DNA from 4 places in the Alteromonas sp. Mac1 genome. Region 3 is predicted to be linked to each of the others. Evidence: predicted binding sites of a transcription regulator. Region 3 holds the regulator's gene; each other region holds the start of a gene.
What was found. The regulator sigma-54, encoded in region 3, starts transcription at its own class of promoters, with help from an activator protein. The targets are predictions, from matches to a motif close to GTTGGCACGNNNNTNGNNT.
Positions count from the first base shown of each region.

Region 1: the regulator sigma-54 is predicted to act here: its motif matches at 1,498-1,516, upstream of AV939_RS14830 (nidogen-like domain-containing protein).
Region 2: the regulator sigma-54 is predicted to act here: its motif matches at 1,371-1,389, upstream of glnK (P-II family nitrogen regulator).
Region 4: the regulator sigma-54 is predicted to act here: its motif matches at 1,432-1,450, upstream of flgB (flagellar basal body rod protein FlgB).

Region 1 is NZ_CP013932.1:3,454,914-3,458,073, reverse strand. Features, by position in the region: gene AV939_RS14835 (invasion associated locus B family protein) at 1-134, opposite strand, end outside; gene AV939_RS14830 (nidogen-like domain-containing protein) at 207-1,436, opposite strand; gene AV939_RS14825 (PA4780 family RIO1-like protein kinase) at 1,732-2,589, opposite strand; gene nhaC (Na+/H+ antiporter NhaC) at 2,787-3,160, shown strand, end outside.
Region 2 is NZ_CP013932.1:479,177-482,336, reverse strand. Features, by position in the region: gene AV939_RS01955 (ammonium transporter) at 1-938, opposite strand, end outside; gene glnK (P-II family nitrogen regulator) at 971-1,309, opposite strand; gene AV939_RS01945 (hypothetical protein) at 1,536-2,417, shown strand; gene AV939_RS01940 (DMT family transporter) at 2,457-3,160, opposite strand, start outside.
Region 3 is NZ_CP013932.1:991,155-994,314, forward strand. Features, by position in the region: gene ptsN (PTS IIA-like nitrogen regulatory protein PtsN) at 1-68, opposite strand, end outside; gene hpf (ribosome hibernation promoting factor) at 77-364, opposite strand; gene AV939_RS04150 (RNA polymerase factor sigma-54) at 394-1,878, opposite strand; gene lptB (LPS export ABC transporter ATP-binding protein) at 1,954-2,679, opposite strand; gene lptA (lipopolysaccharide transport periplasmic protein LptA) at 2,682-3,160, opposite strand, start outside.
Region 4 is NZ_CP013932.1:2,392,079-2,395,238, forward strand. Features, by position in the region: gene flgD (flagellar hook assembly protein FlgD) at 1-465, opposite strand, end outside; gene flgC (flagellar basal body rod protein FlgC) at 497-919, opposite strand; gene flgB (flagellar basal body rod protein FlgB) at 922-1,353, opposite strand; gene AV939_RS10225 (CheR family methyltransferase) at 1,532-2,362, opposite strand; gene AV939_RS10230 (chemotaxis protein CheV) at 2,377-3,160, opposite strand, start outside.

The DNA of each region.
Region 1 (3,160 bases), 2.2 Mb from region 3:
TTCTTCGAAGGCATTGTGGCATCAGTTGATGTAGAGCTTGAGTTGAGGGAAGTTTGAGCCCCAGCGTTTAGGGTGAAGATGAGAAAAAGGGCGGCTAATGTCGCAACTTTGATTTGCGATAATATGTAACTCATTGACAATTTCCAGGGTAAAAAGAAGGGGCTGTAAAGCCCCAAAAAATGCAAATAAAATAAACTGCTAGCAGTTTATTTAGTTTTCCTACGAGCGCGGATGGCGAATAATCCAAAAGCTGTTAGCAGAACGAAAAACATTCTAGGCTCACTGACTGATGTTGGGCTGGCAACAAATTCAGTGATAGGTGTTTGCGTCATAACCACATCGCCAGATTCAACAAATGATAAACCGGTAACAAATGCCAATGCATCGTCTGGGTCAATCATGTTCGTAGTGTCGATACCTAAAACGCGAAATTCAGTTACACCGTCAGGACCAAAGAGGTACTCTTCTTCGGCTGTTAGGTTGTCAGTGAATTCCCACCCAGAAGCACCCATTAACCACAATTCGTAGTCAGCATCAAAGCCCGTTGGCAGAATAACTGATGCTATTTCTGGACCAGACTCCACCACATAGTCGTAACCAATCGCTACGTCAGGGTCGATAAATACCACTTCATTGTCTGAAATACTAAACTCGAATTCCCAACTGCCATCTACATCATCTGAAGGCATAAAAGGGTCAAGCTCAGTTCCTGTACCTTCGCTACCTGTTGGCGCAGTGGCTAGCGTTACTTCGCCATTACGAACAGAATATGCCCATATACCGTCCTCACCAACATTTGAGGTGTTAACGAGTTCTAAAATGTCAGCAGTACCGCTGCCTGGCAATGCGATAAACTCTTCGTTAGGTAGAAAAAATCCAGCTTCTGATTGCCCAAAAGTAAACGAATCAAGCGAGAACCCTTCATCGCGGTATGAAAGCTCGTCGTAGCGAAACTCTATATCTACGTCGCCAGCTTGGCCTGTATCGTCAGAGCGGTCGATGATTAATGCTTGAAAGGTATTTTGACGATTGGTTTCGTCGTCGCCGTTATGAAATGCATCTGTGCTCATGTCTAGCCAAGTAACGGCGACAACACCCTCCGACGGTGAGCCAATATAAGTGTCACCGCAGCTTGCGCAATCGTAATTCCCTCGAGCCTCAAACACAGTCAGGCTAGTTACCATTGGTTCAAAGTTTGACTCACCGCCAAATAAATCGACGTTTCCGTTTGTAAATGCTCTAAATGTGTTGAAGTTTATTCCATCTATATTTACATCGAAAGGGAGGTTGAACGTAGGAGAAAACTCGGAAAACGTTTGGTCGGAACCATAGCCAGCTTCGCCTCCCATGCCCGAGATAATAACGTCAGCGTGAGACTGAAAAGAGAGTGCAGCAAAAGAGAGGGAGGCGGCAAGGAGTGTGTTCTTAAATTTCATTATAAATTATATCCTTATAGTTAATTTTTTGTTTTTATTCATAGTGTAGCGCGCCGAGAGATAGCGAATTCCATGCCACAAGGTAACTATCTGATTTATAATAGGTAATTTTTATCATTTGATGTGAATGATAAAAATGTGTAAGTAAAGCTGACAGTATAAGTTATTGATTGTATTAAATTTAATCAATTTGGGGTAGGCGTAGCGGAGGGCGGTGAAATTTATAGAGCGTAGACCAAAGAGGCCGAGTACATTTTTTTTAAAAATGATTCTGCCTCATTGTTTTATCTGTCTATTAGTTATCATCATCTGAAAAATTAATGCGGGCTAAGCGCTCTTGCTCTTCATCAGCAGCGGCTTGTATTTCTTCTAGTATTGCGTCTACGTCAGCATCCTCGCTGTCATCTTCAAACTCACCGGTAAGCACCGAGTTAGGGGTTAGGTTGGCTTCTTCAAACAGCGCCCACATTTCTTTCGCGTAATTAGTTTGCAAAAGATCGGGGGCAAACTCGCCGTAATAACGACGAATATTGTTAACGTCGCGGGCAAACATGGCCTCGGCATTATTATTGGCCGAAGCATTAACCGCTTGGGGCAAATCGATGATCACCGGCCCGTTGTTGTCAACAAGTACATTAAATTCGGATAAATCGCCATGAATAATACCCGCGCACAGCATGAGCATAATGTTGTGCATCATGATTTTATGCTGTTCTATGGCGTCTTCTTTGCTAAAGCTAACGTGCCCTAGTTGTGGGGCTACATCGCCGTGTTCATCCGACACCAGCTCCATCAGCAGCACGCCGTCAATGCAACAGTACGTATCAGGCACACGCACGCCCGCTTCGTTCAAGCGTGATAGGGCATCCACCTCTGCTGTTTGCCAAATTTCTTCTTCTATTTGGCGACCGTAGCTAGAACGTTTACCCATGGCGCGTGCCTGGCGTCCGCCTCTTACTTTTCGGCCTTCTTGATACTGCGCCGCTTTTTTGAAGCTGCGTTTAACGGCATCTTTATAAACCTTTGCACAGCGAATATGTTCACCGCAGCGAACAACAAAAACATCGGCTTCTTTCCCGCTCATCAAGCGGCTTAGTACTTCATCGATTAAACCATCATCGACAAGAGGTTGGAGGCGTTTAGGTATTTTCACTCATTGCCTGCTAAATGGTGTTGTGTTTTCATCATTGTTTATAAAGGTGCTCTATGTATTTATTCAATTTGCTTAACTAGTATACCAGTGTTGAAAACTAAGAGCAGTGATGCAACGACACTTTTTTCCAGCCGATCTGTTAACAGTTAATACCCGTATCTGATTTAGGAATGGATTTCTAAATAACGGACATCGACATGAATGATAAGCAACCTGTCACACCTAGTTTGTTACTTGCCTTAACTCCTGTGGTGTTAACCCTGATTATTTTGGGTACACAAATTTTCTACTTCGGGGTATTTGAGCCTCATATTCCTCTTACCCTCGGTTTAGCGCTAACCAGTTTAGTTGGCATGTATTTAGGCCTCACTTGGGTAGACATCCGAGAAGGTATCTTCCACGTTGTTCATGTTGCATTACCATCGGTATCGGTCTTGATAACCGTTGGTATGATTATCGGAGTTTGGATAGCCAGCGGAACCGTACCCACCATCATTTATTACGGTCTAAAAGCGCTTTCTCCTGAAATTTTCTTGGCTGCTGGCATGATTATATGTGCAGTAGTGTCGGT
Region 2 (3,160 bases), 510 kb from region 3:
ACTAAGATACCACCTAGGCCACCGAACAAGGTTGCTTGAAGTGGAGTAGGAGTAGATGGCTCAGCAGTAATAGCAACCAAACCAGCTAGTGCACCGTTAAGAGCCATAGTTAAGTCAGCTTTGCCGAACATAATGCGCGCTAAGATAAGCGCTGCAATACAACCACCTGCAGCTGCTGCGTTAGTGTTCATAAATACAATAGCTACTGCGTTTGCACTTTCAACTGTTGCAGTAGCTAGTACTGAACCACCGTTAAAGCCGAACCAACCCATCCATAAAATGAATGTACCAAGCGTAGCAAGTGGAAGGTTTGCACCTGGAATAGCGTTAACTTTACCGTCAGCAGTATATTTGCCTTTACGAGCGCCAAGTACCAATACACCAGCTAATGCTGCGGCAGCACCTGCCATGTGAACAATACCAGAACCTGCAAAGTCAGAGAAACCTAGGTCGCCAAGGGTGTACATACCAAATACAGCTTCACCGCCCCAAGTCCAAGCACCTTCCATAGGATAGATGAAACCAGTCATTACAACCGCAAACGCTAAGAAAGCCCAAAGCTTCATACGCTCAGCCACTGCACCAGAAACAATAGACATTGCCGTTGCAACGAATACTACTTGGAAGAAGAAATCAGCAGAAGGTGCATAAGTTGCTGCATCTTCAGCAACACCAGTTGCGCCGTCACCCATAATTCCACCTAGGAACGGGCTCCACTCGCCGCCACCATACATGATGCCGTAGCCGCAAATCATATACATGGTGCTAGCAATGGCAAATAACGCGATATTTTTAGTTAGAATTTCTGTCGTGTTTTTAGCGCGTACCAAGCCAGCTTCTAGCATGGCGAAACCTGCCGCCATCCACATAACTAGTGCACCGCAGATTAAGAAGTAAAAGGTATCTAATGCATACCCGAGTTCAAATGTAATTTCCATTATGCTTTTCTCCGCAAATTAATCGTTTTGGCTTACAACGCGTCTGTGTCTGACTCGCCAGTTCGAATACGTACGGCTTGTTCAAGGTCGTAAACAAATACCTTACCGTCACCAATCTTGCCAGTCTTGGCTGCGCCAACGATGGCTTCTACCAAGCGATCTACCTGGTCGTCCTGAACGGCAATTTCCAGTTTGACTTTAGGCAAGAAATCCACTTGATATTCCGCGCCGCGGTAAAGTTCAGTGTGTCCTTTTTGACGTCCGAAACCTTTCACTTCGGTAACGGTTAAACCGTCAATTCCGATTTCTGAAATGGCTTCACGAACATCATCTAGCTTGAACGGCTTGATGATCGCTGTGACTAGTTTCATGAGTTGCTCCCAGTTTTTGTAATGGTTGTTTTGCACATTTCGTGTCTTGTACAGGGAAGTAAACCAAGAGATGTGCCACAAATAATTAGCATTTAAAAACAACATGTTAACTAAAACACGATGCATTTTGTTTACATTTATCGCACCACGGCGGTGCATCGCGCCATCAATGCCCAATTTTGGAGCGTCGTGAGTTAAATTAACTGAAAATAGCGATGAAATTAGGATGGAACTAATTAGTGACGTTGCGGGTCAGTTAGTAGATATGACAATTATCACACCTATCATAGAGCCTGAGTATTTGCGTGGGTATGTGCCTGAACGAGCGCAGGTTTTTAATGCGAGTAGTAAGGGGAAGCTAGCAAAAGGCTTACTTATCTCAACCCTTGTACACCTGATTGGGTTAGTAATAGTGATCTTCTCTACTACGTTCGAAAGCGGTGTGACATCAGCACATAAACCTGCTCCCATTAGTGCGACCTTGTATTTCCCCAAAGTCAGTGTAAATAAAACCATTGCTGAGGCACCTGCATCCACAGAAATCACGCCTCCCGTTAATGAAACCAAAGCGCAAGAACGCCCTTTGGAAAAAGTGATCGAAACTACCGAGCGGCCAAAAGTGGCAGAGACTCAGCCAGTAAAAGTTAAACCTACTGAAGCTACACCTACTGAAGCTAAACCCACAGAAACTAAAGAAGACAAGGCTGCACCAACAGAAGCACCCGCGCCTACTATTTCCAATGCCCGAGCCACTATCAACTCCACAACGAGGAACCAGCAAGCTGGCACTTTAAACTTGTCTCCACGGGCCAGTGCCTCGCAATTTTTTAATCGAAGAGAGCAAGAAGAAATTGCTGAGGAAGGCTTAAGAGCGGCTGAAGCACATAGGCAGAAAATAGAAAGCCCAGACCTTGTTGATACGCGAAAAGGCGAAGAGGATAGAAGCTACTATGAAAGGCCGGTGAAAAAAGTAAATTGTTCTGGCACTACTAACAAAGCGCTTACCGTTTTAAGTGGTTTGGCGGGCGGTACACTTGAATGTAGTAAGGGCAGCGACTACGACCGCTTTATTGAGGCTCGCGTCACTAAAGAACCTGTGAAAGACTAGCCGCTTAGACTCTAAGGCCTTTTGAGTTCTTTTAATTAATTAAACTCTTGCCGCTTGGCGAAGACGACGCTTCATAATAAGCGCAGGTACAGCATTGCTAATTAGCGCGCCAATCATAATAAGCACTATTGCCATTGAAATGGCGGCAGACAGTGTACTTATTCCAAACAAAAATAACGCAATACTGGAAATGACAGGTGTGGCAAAGCTTAAGCTCGCTAATAATTGCCGATTACCAAATTTGAGCCCAATGTCCCATAAGTAAAAGGCGCCTCCTACAGGCCCAAGCCCTAATAGTATTGCACTTACCCAGGCGTAAAATGAAAGATCCCAGTGACTCGACTCTAGGGTTAGGTGGGAACCCAGCGCTAGTACTGCCACGGCAATGGATATCCAGCCAATGTCTTCAACATCGCTCTTTGTACCAGCCATAAACCACGAATAGCCTGACCAGATTAAGGCGCAGATTAATGCCAGCCCGTAGCCCAAAGTGTATTCGCTATTAAACTGAATACTTTCACCACCTGTGACTAAAATTCCGCAACCAATAAACCCCAGTACGCCTCCTATCACCGCAAACACTCGTTGGTGCGCGTTTGCCACAGCAATACCGAGCAGCAACGGCCAAAGGTAGGCAATAAGGCTTGCTTCAATGGGCGGTGCGTAGCGAAGAGCTAGGAAATAACAAAAGTGGAACCCAAATAAACCACAGGTAGCCACTATCCATTGGGTGAGTGTTAATT
Region 3 (3,160 bases):
CGTTTTTTACTATTACATTGAACCGCACACTCGGTGCGGTCCAAACTTACTATGGCTTGAATTTCCATACTAATATTTAGTGCTTTTTCAGCTTTTCCTTATGCTTGATAACTTGCCTGTCGAGCTTGTCGATCATGCTATCTATCGCCGCATACATGTCTGTATTATGAGATGAAGCAAACACTTCTGCGCCGCTAAGGTGCATGGTGGCTTCGGCTTTTTGATTGAGTTTTTCGACGTTCAGGATGACATGCACATTAGATATGTGGTCAAAGTGACGCTCTAGTTTGCTGAACTTAGTATCGACATAGCTACGCAAAGAGTCAGTAATTTCGACATGATGACCGGTAAGGTTGATTTGCATATTTCGTCTTCCTTAAATTATCAAGGCCTTTAGATAAGGCTTTTGCGTTGGTTTGACGGCGGAATCGATAATGATTCCCGGTATTTTGCTATTGTTCGCCGGGCAACTTTAATGCCTTGTTCGGCCAACAATTGAGCAATCTTGCTATCGCTTAATGGCTTGCTGGGCGTTTCCGCTGCCACAAGCTTTTTAATTAACGCGCGAATAGCGGTAGATGAACACTCACCACCAGATTCCGTTGCCACGTGACTAGAGAAGAAATACTTCAATTCGAAAATGCCACGTGGGGTATGCATATACTTTTGCGTGGTGACACGTGAAATGGTGGATTCATGCATATCTACCATTTCTGCGACATCATTTAGCACCATTGGTTTCATCATTTCTGGGCCGTGCTCGAAAAAGCCCATTTGTTGCTGCACAATACAGTTCGCTACTTTCATCAAGGTGTCATTTCTTGACTCAAGGCTTTTTATAAACCATTTGGCTTCTTGCATGTGTGAGCGAATAAATTGCGAATCGCTGCTGTTTTTAGAGCGTCTGCTCATGGCAGCATATTGCTGATTTACGCTTAATTTAGGCAGGCTATCGGGGTTAAGTTCCACCACCCAACGGCCATTCTTTTTGTTTACCGAAACATCAGGAATAACGTATTCCGGCTCTTTGGTAATTAATGCACTACCTGGACGAGGATTCAACGTTTGCAATAAGCGCATGGCTTCGCGAAGTTGATCTTCTTTCAAACGGCTCTTGCGCATTAACGTACGGTAGTCTTTGCTGCTAAGTAGGTCTGAATACTCGTTGATAAGCTGTCTTGCTTCAGTAAGCCATGGCGTGTCGTCTGAGAACTGGCGAAGCTGCACAAGCAAACACTCTTGCGGAGTACGTGAACCTGAACCGATAGGGTCGAACATTTGAATACGTTTTAGTACGCATTCAACTTCGTCCATTTCAACCAATTCTTCAACATCGTCGGAATTCACTGACTCTAAAATCTGTTCAATGGGTACGTTGAGGTAACCAGATTCATCAATTGAGTCGATAATGGCGGTAGCAATTGCGCGGTCGGTATCTGAAAACGGGGTTAAACGCATCTGCCAAAGCAAATGGTCTTGAATATTGTCGGTAGTTTCACCCTGAAACAGTTGGTCGTCATCATTATTAGAGGGACCTGGAGCGGGTGCAGATGAGGCCGAGTAATACTCGTCCCATGTGCTATCAATTGGCAATTCGTCGGGAAGGTCGTTCTTTTCAAGCGCGTCTCCTGCTTCTAAAGAATCGCTAGATGCAGTAGGAGCTGCTTCTACAGAAGGGTCATCTCCATCCATGTTGTTTTTCTCAACAGGGTGGTCATCGCCGCCTTCTTCAACTTCTAAAAGTGGGTTTGAGTCTAGTGCTTCCTGAATCTCTTGCTGCAGGTCGAGCGTAGACAACTGCAGCAGCTTGATTGCCTGCTGCAACTGCGGTGTCATGGTAAGTTGTTGACTGAACTTTAGCTGTAAAGATGGTTTCATCTACGTCTTATTTTTAAACTCTTGTTGTGAATATACCCGTACTTAAAACTGAAAATGACAATTCGGTTACAGTAACTATAGCCTGAATTGTTCTCCTAGGTATACATCCCTTACTTTCTGATTACTTAAAACTTGTTCTGCCGTCCCTTGCGCGATGAGTTCGCCTTGGCTCACAATATACGCTTTCTCACACACATCCAGTGTTTCTCTTACGTTGTGATCGGTGATTAGGATTCCAATTCCTCTGTCACGAAGATGTTGGATAATCTTCTTTATATCATTAACCGATATAGGATCAACACCAGCAAATGGCTCATCAAGCAAAATAAATTGCGGATCAGCGGCTAAAGCTCGCGCGATTTCTACTCGGCGACGTTCACCACCGGATAAACTCATACCCGTACTATTACGTATATGGTTGATATTAAATTCATCAAGTAGCGCATCGGCTTCTTGTTCTTGCTCTGCTGAACTTAACCCTTTACGGGTTTGTAAGATAGCCATGATGTTCTCAAACACCGTCAATTTTCTAAAAATCGAGGCTTCTTGCGGCAAATATCCAATTCCGCGGCGTGCACGTTCATGCATGGGCTCGTGGGTTAATTCGCTGTCATCAATGCTGATTTTGCCCTTATCAAGGGGCACTAAGCCAACAATCATGTAGAAGGTAGTGGTTTTACCGGCACCATTTGGGCCGAGTAATCCAACGATTTGCCCAGTCGATACTGATAAGCTTACATCGCGAACCACCTGACGTGCTTTATACGCCTTTGCAAGGCTCTGTGCGCTCAACGTTGCCATTATTAGTTATCGCCTTCGTTATTCGATGACGCTTTACGTATTGCCTCAGGCGTAAATACGGTAGTTACTCTGCCACCTTCACCGTCTTTGCCGCCTGTTGCAAGCAATTGTTCTGTAACCATGTCAAAGGTAATCTTGTCGCCTTGTACTTTACTGGTGTCTTGCTGTAATTCAGCACTACCTTGTAAAGAAATAGTTCGGTTTACCACTTCATAGCGAATTTCATTGGCCTTCGCTGTGACGGTGGCACCGTCTTCAAGTTCTTGCGAGTAGCTGGCTGGTTTGCCGCGAGCAACGAATATCTCTCGTCCATCACCTTCGCTGGCAATAACTTCAACTTCATCGGCATTTATTACCAAAGAACCTTGGGTAATTCGTACATCATCTTTAAACAATGAGGTTTTATTTTTGCCGTCAACAAATTGCGATTTCGAGTCGACTTTAATGGGTTTGTTAAAGTCGCTTTCAGCCGCTATAGCCA
Region 4 (3,160 bases), 1.4 Mb from region 3:
AATGTTGCCAGCGGCTTGTGTGCCAGCATCAATGGTCTTAATCACTTCACCGTATTGATTTTCAACGGTGATCGTCATGTTTTGTACACTCTGCTCATTAACCACAACACCCGAGACCCCAGCAGCGTCGCTAGACATGTGCCCTACGTTGCCCTGCACTAACACGTTCTGGCCTATTAAGCTGGATGCTTGCAATGCCTGATTAGATGTCATCGAGGCGGCGAATGACTCGAACTTATCATTCAACTGAGAAATACCGTCAGCCATAGTGAATGATGTCATTTGCGCTACCATCTGATCATTATCTACAGGTTTAGTAGGATCCTGATTCGCTAATTGCTCAGTTAACATGGCAAAAAAGTCTTCTTGCGAAAGCTGTTGCTCTGTTCCATCGACAACCGGAACCGTCTCTTCTTGCCAGTAGAGTTCGTTGTTCAGGCCAGTAGTGTTGTTAATTGTGGTCACAGTATTTTCCTCACATTACCTATGCGGCAACTTATTGCCCTTGTCCTAGCTGCAGTACCCGACGGAATATCCGTTTGGTGGTATCAGCAACCTGAACGTTGGTTTCATAGGCTTTTGACGCCGACATCATATTTGCCATTTCTTCAACGATGTTTACGTTCGGCTTATAGATATAACCCTCTTCGTCAGCCATTGGGTTATGCGGGGCATACTCAACTTGCAATGGCGCATCGCTTTCTACAATTCCCTTAACTTCAACACCCACACCCTTACTTTGATCGCCCATGGCTCGCTGTAACTCAGCGGCAAACACAGGGTGTCTTGCACGATACGTTTCGTTATAACTACTGCTTACCGAGTTCGCGTTAGCAATGTTACTAGCAGTGGTGTTTAAACGAACATTTTCAGCTTCCATACCGGTACTGGAAATTGACATCACATTAAATAAGCTCATGATTACTGGCCTCCAGAACTAAGGGCTTTTTTCATACCTTTGACTTTACCGTTAATAAACTCAAGTGTGGCTTGATAGCGTAAACCGTTATCTAAAAAGCGGTTACGTTCTGCTTGCACTTCCACCGTATTGCCGTCTCCGGTATCCGGTTGAGTGGGTATGCGGTATTGCATTTCAAAATTTGATGCTACCGACGACATATCGCCACCTATGTGTTTATCATGTGTTCTTGCTAAGCTGCCACCACCCAATTTGTGCTGCCCTTCTTGGGCGCTCATGGCTGACTCCATCGCTTTGTTAAAGTCGATGTCTTTAGCTTTATAACCAGGGGTATTGGCGTTCGCTAGGTTTCCAGAAATGACTTCCATTCTGTCGGTGCGTATTGCTAACGCCGACTGATGAAACCCGACTAACTTGTCGAGATTAATGGCCATATTGAAAACTCCTAGTTGCGAAATTCCGAAAAAACGTCGTGAATAAAGAATGACGAATTAACTATTATAGAGTTTTACTAGCAAGGCAGATGCCAACCTGAAGATTGGCACTGTATAAAAAAGAGAAAAGAAACGGGGGAAATCTGAACTATTACATGAAATTCAGTACGTTATATGTTTATTTCTTTTGGTAGTACAAGCCAGGATTACATTTAATCATGGCATATGTATCGCTTGCCGCACTGATAGATTCAGACGCGCCAAGGAAAAGGACACCGGCAGGTTGCAGCTGTCCGGCAATTTGTTGCAGTATCTTTTGTTTTACATCTGCCGAAAAATAAATCAGCACATTGCGGCAAAAAACGATGTCAAAGCGGCCAAGTGCTGCATAGGAGGTTAATAAATTCAAACTTCTGAATGAAACCATTTTGCGCACTTCTGGCTTAACCTGCATTTGACCGCTTTCATGAGGCTGGAAAAACATAGCCCTACGTTGTGGCGATAAACCTCTCGCAAGCGAAAGTTCATCATATAGCCCTTGGCTACACTTATTTAGCATTTCAGAAGAAAGGTCAGTAGCTATAATTTCAACTCCTTGCCTAAGCAATCCTGGTCGCTGTTTTTGAAACTCTAGTATGGACATAGCAATAGAGTAAGGCTCTTGTCCAGACGAACAAGCTGCACTCCAAATTCTAAGCTTTTGATTTTTAGTTGCTAGTTGAGGAAGTAAATCGCGTTGTAGCAACTCAAATGGATAGGTATCTCTAAACCACAACGTTTCATTTGTGGTCATCGCATCGATGACGCTTTGCAAAAGGTTACGATCGTAACCCTTTACAACCACATCAATAAGCGCATCAGTATTGTCATAGTCATGCTTATATAACAAAGACGCAAGCCTGCTTCTTACAAGATATTGCTTGTTTTCCCCGAGTACTATTCCGCATTGTTTCTCGAGGAAGTGCCGAAACTTTTCATAGCTTGCCGGCGACACATTTTTATTATCCAACCCCTACCGCTCCGTTACTCACAATCCGTCATTAACCACTTCTGAACTGCTGTTGCTAGTTCATCGGGGTGAAATTTCGCAATAAAGTCATCCGCTCCCACTTTCTGAACCATGGCTTGATTGAATACACCACTTAAAGATGTGTGAAGTACAACATGAAGCTTTTGAAGTTCAGGTGTATTTTTAATTTCCGCCGTAAGGGTATAACCGTCCATCTCTGGCATTTCTATGTCAGACACTAGCACCCCAATTCGCTTGGTGATATCGCCATATTCTTCAGCGATTTCCTTCAAGCGGTTTAACGCTTCTAAACCATTCTTTGCCAGCTCAATTTCTAACCCAAGTGAGGTTAGCGCTTTTTTAACTTGATTTCTTGCCACAGCCGAATCGTCAGCAATGAAGATAATTTTGTCTTCTTTACCTTCCGTAGAAAGCCCTTCAGCAACATCAGCGCTTACTTCTGCATTAAGCGGTGAAATTTCATTGAGGATTTTTTCTACGTCGAGAATTTCAATTAATTCGTTTTCTACTTCAGTAACAGCAGTTAAGTAACTCGCTCGACCTGTCCCTTGAGGAGGCGGCATGATGGCATCCCAGTTAGTATTAATGATGCGCTCAACAGCGCCCACTAAAAACCCTTGTACAGAACGGTTGTATTCAGCAATAACGATAAACGCGTTTGATAAATCTTCAATACGCTTGCCACCCGTCGCCATGCTTAAATCGATGACAGAAATAGTTTGCCCACGAATATGTGCTACTCCGCGAACTAACGAGTTCAACTTTGGCATTGAAGTC